2 regions of the Bacillus seohaeanensis genome follow, and region 2 is predicted to be linked to the other one. Evidence: a T-box and tRNA genes for the amino acid it is inferred to sense, from the RefSeq annotation. Region 2 holds a T-box; the other holds one or more tRNA genes.
The links. A T-box is a leader RNA that pairs with one kind of tRNA and senses whether it is charged. The one in region 2 lies ahead of ACFSUL_RS11955 (valine--tRNA ligase), so its partner is inferred to be a tRNA-Val.

Region 1: it has a tRNA-Val gene. The T-box ahead of ACFSUL_RS11955 (valine--tRNA ligase) is inferred to sense a tRNA for this amino acid. The anticodon was not compared.

What each region holds. Positions count from the first base shown of each region.
Region 1 covers NZ_JBHUMF010000008.1:33,237-36,664, reverse strand. The annotation lists gene glaH (glutarate dioxygenase GlaH) at 1-673, opposite strand, end outside; gene ACFSUL_RS03170 (DUF3870 domain-containing protein) at 920-1,258, opposite strand; tRNA gene ACFSUL_RS03165 (tRNA-Val) at 1,457-1,528, opposite strand; gene ACFSUL_RS03160 (TRAP transporter permease) at 1,720-3,428, opposite strand, start outside.
Region 2 covers NZ_JBHUMF010000030.1:92,252-95,679, forward strand. The annotation lists gene ACFSUL_RS11955 (valine--tRNA ligase) at 1-1,703, opposite strand, end outside; T-box leader at 1,898-2,139, opposite strand; gene ACFSUL_RS11960 (hypothetical protein) at 2,310-2,498, shown strand; gene ysxE (spore coat protein YsxE) at 2,533-3,428, opposite strand, start outside.

The DNA.
Region 1 (3,428 bases), on a different contig from region 2:
TTTGATTATAAACTGTTTTTCCAACATTTTTACTAGCAGGTGCTTTGTACTCAATACGACTAGTGGCCAAAGGATGATTTGAAAACTTCTCCAGCTCCTCCCAATCATCTAAGTGGAGTAACCGAGATTCACCACCTACTGCATTTTCCTCAGCAAATTTCATCATTAACAACCAGTCTGTTGGTTCATCTACAAACGTTCCATCTGTATGAAGCGTAAACAAACGATACGCCTGCCGTAAATAAGAATCGCTGTTGTCTGTATCTTTTACGGTGAACCTTGCATAATATGTGCCTGACATAGCATCAAAATTCACTCCGCCTACTAAATGTGTAAGCGCTGTAGAGAATTTGATATAATCCTGGTCGTCCGTTGTCTGGTTCTGCATTCCGACCGTAAAACCACCCGATTTACGATCATGTAGAATTGCACGCATAGTCTCGACAAAAGTTTTGCCGAGCACTCTTTGCAAGCGTTCTGCTAAAATTAATCTCATATATGGAACGTATTCTAGCTGTTGCGCATTCACCTCTTCGTTTTCCGCTAAGAATGCACGCAATACCTGATTATTAATTTCAATTGAATAAAGACGATGATGATGTGGATGCTCCTTTACCTCAAACGTGTCATGCTTTCCTACAAACGACTTCAATTTTTCTTGAATCATACTCATTTTTATTCCTCCTTTTAAATGTAAGCAATAAAAATAGCCAGTTATATCATTCATGTTGAAATGATATAACTGGCTATAGACTACTTGCGGCTTCTTTTAGGAAGTCCGATAGACTTTACAGTTATTTTTTAACATTGGTTATACTTAGCAATTACTGATTGTGAAAGGGGTTGCCTTTCTACAAGTAACTTATAAATCCTATTCTATAAATTTAGCTTTTATTTGTCAATTAATTTTTTAATAATTTTAAATATTTAAATTACTTTTAATCTGCGTATAGTGCTTGTAGGCGTCTTTAATCGCAGCAACTAACGCAGATTGCGCTTTACCATAATAATGGTTTTCAATCGTACTAAGAATTGGATCAAGACCATCCAAAAGACTGTAACCTTTTAATAATTGACTTAAAAAATTTTGAGCATGACCAGTTGCCAACGTACAAGAGGCATCAAGAATGACCCAATATTTAAAATCCACTTCAAGAGTTACTGTTAATGTTTGATAAATATCACTTGCAGCCATTCCTTGTGGAAGCTTGGCATGCCCCGCTAACATTACCTTTTTTTTCAACATCTCTTCCCCCATTCGACAATTATAACCATAACTATACTTTCATTATAGCAAACTGATAAAACATACAAATATTTTATCAGTTCCATGACGATAAAAAACCACCTCACAAAATTGTGAGGTGGTTTACCGAGGTTATACTAAATTTTAGTACGACCACAGTACTTTATACTGTAGTGAAAATGTCTTCAACCTTTAATACAACCATATTTATGATCTGAGAGGGATTCGAACCCCCGACCCCGTCCCTGTCAAGGACGTATTCTCCCGCTGAACTATCAGATCGCTTTATTTATTACATATTTTATTATACTTACTATGGAAAAAAAGTCAATAATAATCTATTAAAATTCCACACTGGAATAGTAGACACAATTCCCCGGCTCCCTTTGATTTAAAGGGGAAAATTCACAAAGAAAACAATAAAAAGCTTTTCCATAAGTTTCTGAAACTTATAGAAAAGCCTTAGGTTCTTTTTACATTGTTGCTGCTGTTTTCTTTTCTCCACCCTTTCGTTTAATAACGAACTGAAGAACAAGCATTACGACGAATAGTACTAACCCTATAATATCTGTCATGCCTTCAGGGTAAATTAATAATAATCCTGCTGCTACACATAGGAATCGTTCGATAACGAAAACTTTGCGATACCAGTAACCGATCATACCAGCACCGATTGCCATCATACCTGTAATCGCCGTAAATACAACCCAAAGTAGCTGTGGAATTGTTGTATCAATCATTAGTAATTCAGGTGACAATACGAACATATATGGGATAATAAACGCCGCGATAGCTAACTTTGCGGAATTGACACCGGTCCGTATCGGTTCTCCGCCTGACACCCCGGCAGCAGCAAAGGCAGCTAATGCTACTGGTGGGGTAATGTCGGCAATAATCCCAAAATAGAATACGAATAAATGTGCAGCTAATTCAGGTGCTCCTAGTAAAATGATAGCTGGAGCTGCGATTGTTGACGTAATAACATAATTAGCTGTTGTTGGTGATCCCATACCTAAAATAATGGAAGCGATCATCGTAAATACAAGTGTTAAGATTAGCTTTCCGTTAGGTGAATTCGTTAAATCCGCTGCTAAATCAACTAATCCATTTGCCAATGTTAATCCAAGCCCTGTTTTTGTTACGACCCCAACGATAATTCCTGCACACGCTGTAGCTGCTGCAACAGACAATGCTGTTCTGGCACCGTCAACTAACCCATCAATCGCATCTCTCCATCCTATCCGTGTATCTTTCCGAATAGCACTAACTACAATAGTTACGATAATCGACCATAAAGCGGCACGCATAACACTCATTCCACTTACGAGAAGCACAATTACTGTTAAAATTGGTATAAGTAAATAAATCTTTTTTAATACCTCTTTACGGTTCGGCATTTCTTCGTCGGACAATCCCCTTAATCCAATTCTTTTTGCTTCAAAATGCGTCATAATCCAAATACCGGCGAAATACAATACAGCTGGTATCGCTGCTGCTTTAGCAATATCCCAGTAGGAAACGCCTCCGATAAATTCTACCATTAAAAAGGCGGCCGCCCCCATAATTGGCGGCATTAATTGGCCACCTGTTGATGCCGCTGCTTCTACACCGCCAGCGAACTCTTTTCGGTATCCAAGTTTTTTCATCATCGGAATCGTGAAAGAACCTGATGTTACGACATTGGCAACAGAACTTCCACTAATCGTACCTTGAAGGGCACTAGAAAAGATCGCAACCTTCGCCGGCCCCCCCGTTCGCTTCCCAGCTATCGAAACAGCCAAATCATTAAAATACTGTCCAACACCTGTTTTTACAAGGAAGGACCCGAAAAGCAAGAAAAGGAAAATAAATGTCGCCGAAACATATAGTGGTGTTCCTAATATCCCCTCACCAGTAAAGAACATCGTTTTTACGATATCTTCAAGATCATAACCTCTATGTGTTAAAAAGCCTGGCATCATTCGTCCATAATACATGTATAGTAAGAAAAGAGACGCAATAATCGTAATTGGTAAACCTACCGCACGACGAGTCGCTTCTAAAACAAGCACAACCGCTAATAATCCAACATAGAAATCTGCTGATGTCATAATGCCGACACGATTAACGATTTCTTCTTGCATGAGTGGCCAATAAGCCCCTACCCCAACTGATGCGACCGATAATACCACGTCATACCATG
Region 2 (3,428 bases):
ATTGAGAAACGTAAATCTTGACCAGGAGAACCGCCAGTAGATAAGAAGTATCTTAATGAATCGGCGCCATACTTGTCAATTACTTCCATTGGATCTACACCATTACCTAATGACTTACTCATTTTTCTTCCTTCTGCATCACGAACTAGTCCATGAATTAATACATCTTTGAAAGGGCGTTCCCCAGTAAATTCGACACCTTGGAAGATCATCCGTGAAACCCAGAAGAAAATAATATCATAGCCAGTCACAAGCGTGTTCGTCGGGTAGTAGCGTTTGAAATCTTCTTCATCAACATTAGGCCATCCCATCGTTGAAAACGGCCATAATGCAGAACTGAACCATGTATCTAGTACGTCTTCATCTTGCTTCCAGTTTTCGATATCTTCAGGAGCTTCATGTCCAACATAAATTTCCCCAGTTTCTTTATGATACCAAGCTGGAATACGATGACCCCACCACAGTTGTCGTGAAATACACCAATCACGTATATTTTCCATCCAGCGTAAATACGTTTTTTCAAAGCGCTCAGGAACAAAGTTTACTTTATCTCCTGTATTCTGAAGGTTTAACGCCTCATCTGCTAGTGGCTGCATTTTAACGAACCACTGTGTTGATAAATATGGCTCAACTACGGCTCCGCTTCGTTCCGAATGTCCTACAGAATGCATATGCTCTTCGACTTCGAAAAGAACGCCTTCTTCTTGGAGATCTTTCACTATCTCCTTGCGGCAAACGAAACGATCCATTCCCGTATATTTACCGGCTTTATCATTCATCGTTCCATCTTCATTCATTACCAGGATTCTATCCAGATTATGACGGTTACCGATTTCAAAATCGTTAGGGTCATGAGCAGGAGTTATCTTTACAGCTCCCGATCCAAATTCCATATCAACATAATCATCTCCAACAATAGGAATTTCTCTGCCGGTAATCGGTAAAATAACTTTTTTGCCAATTAGATGTTTGTAGCGTTCATCTTCTGGATGAACAGCAACAGCTGTGTCCCCTAGCATCGTTTCTGGACGAGTTGTTGCTATTTCAATGTGACCAGAACCGTCTGCAAGCGGATATCTCATATGATAAAAGGCACCTTGCACATCTTTATAAATAACCTCAATATCAGATAATGCTGTTTTCGTTGCTGGATCCCAGTTGATAATGTACTCACCACGATAAATTAGACCTTTGTTATACAACGTTACAAAAACTTCCCTAACCGCTTTTGATAATCCGTCGTCCAATGTGAATCGTTCACGGCTGTAATCTAGACCTAATCCTAGCTTTGACCATTGCTGGCGAATATGTTCAGCATACTCTTCTTTCCATTTCCACGTCTCTTCCACAAATTTTTCCCTACCTAAATCATAACGGGACTTTCCTTCATCACGAAGTTTTGCTTCTACCTTTGCTTGAGTAGCGATACCCGCATGATCCATCCCAGGTAACCATAATACATCATAACCTTGCATACGTTTCATTCGTGTTAATATATCTTGCAATGTAGTATCCCACGCATGACCTAAATGCAATTTACCAGTAACATTTGGGGGAGGTATTACAATTGTATAAGGCTCTTTTTCCTTATCATTTTCTGCCTCAAAAAATTTCCCCTCTAACCACCATTGATAACGACCTCTTTCAATTGTTTGCGGATCGTATTTCGTTGGCATTGTTAATTCATTTTCTGTTGTTTCCATACTTTTTCCTCCTTTATTTCAAAAGCGGAAGCAGCTTGTCGCCTCTAGCCGCTAAAGCTTGCTGTAGACAATTTCAATAAAAAGATTGTCTACAAGCGAGTATTTTCTTGTTCCTTAAAAACAAAGCTTTAGAAATAGCTCTCTAGAAAGGCAGTGATTAGTGATTGATGCAAATAAAAAAATCCTCCGTCACATAAAAGGACGAAGGATTTGGATTCGCGGTACCACCTTTTTTTCACAAGGGTAATCAAAACTAACTATACCCTATAGCTCTCAAGCAAGATAACGGCTTTTAACCGGCTTCTACTACTGCCTTGTTCATAGAAACAGCTCCCTGGGCGACATTCCATTGCCTTTACCTAGAAAACCTCTCAGCAAATTAGTTTTCCTCTCTTAAGGTCAGTGTCAACGTACTCTTCCCATTCATAGCTTTTAAAATTGTATTATATAATCAATATATTATCTAAAAAGAAACTTGTTCGTCAATCATTATCGTCAATTTTATTAAAAAACATTCACTTTAAATAAGAAAAGCGGAAATAGCACATTTTCTCTCCTATTACATACAATGTAATAGAACTTCATCTAGGCACTAGGAGGAAAAACATGAAAAAGTATAATCCTTATTCATTGCCGCCATGGTTGAGAAACGCCCGCAACCTTTGCAAACAATTTATTATTCCTTTTTCAATTTTCCAAGGAATTCGAACAATTCTCTTACCGACAACTTTCGATGTATTACTACTCACTTTATTTATCCTACTTGCTATGGCTTTATTCTTTGATTGGATTTAATGGTCTGACACTTTTTGAGCATATGCTCATTACATCAGGCCTGCTCTTTTTCTTCCTCAGATTGTTTGTTCTGTTCCTCTTTTCTTTGCTCTTCTATTTCATTTAATCGCATAACAACGTACTCGGTGTTTTTTAACATCCAATAATATCTTTGTAGTTTTTTTACTGACCTTATTTCATTCCGTTTGCTTCCTTTATCATGATAGTATTTCTCAACCATTCTGATGATAGAGCTGGGATAGGCTAAATAACTCATAAACAACAGCTTTTCTTCATTTCGAAAAGAGAAATGATGAAAATAGGTAACAAGCCAATCGATGCATTCATCGTACAATTTAGGATAGGATTTAAGTGTTCGAGATAAAAAAGGAAGCAAATCATGATAGGGAGAAGCAACCTTTGACTGCTCAAAGTTATGAAAATACGCTGTTCCTCTTTCATCAAATAAAAAGTGCTCGGTAGATAATTTTCCATGTGTAATAACTGTTCGAACTTTATCATTATCCTTTGTTTCTTCATACCATTCGTTTAATTTCCTTTGTGAAAAAACGAGTGCTTGAGATATGTCTCCATAATACATACAGTAATGTAATTGGAATGGGGACATATAAGTCGTTTTCTCACACTCTTCGATATACTCTTCTAGAAATTGCTGTTCTTTTTCCCATCTCGATGTTAGTTGTTCATAATGTTCCGTTCGTTCTTCTTTATTAATCGTAACTTCCTTGGAAGAAAGAGTATGAAGCCTTGCTAATTCACGAAACAGCTTTTGATGCTTTTCAAATCGATTCTCTTTGTCCTCATTCATAAGCCAGGGCATAATATAAAACAAGTTTCCATCGTTCCAGACTGCATATCTCCCGTCTAATGTTGGATAGATAGGAACGATATGATGGTACCCCCTCTGATAAAGAAATTGCACATTTCGTA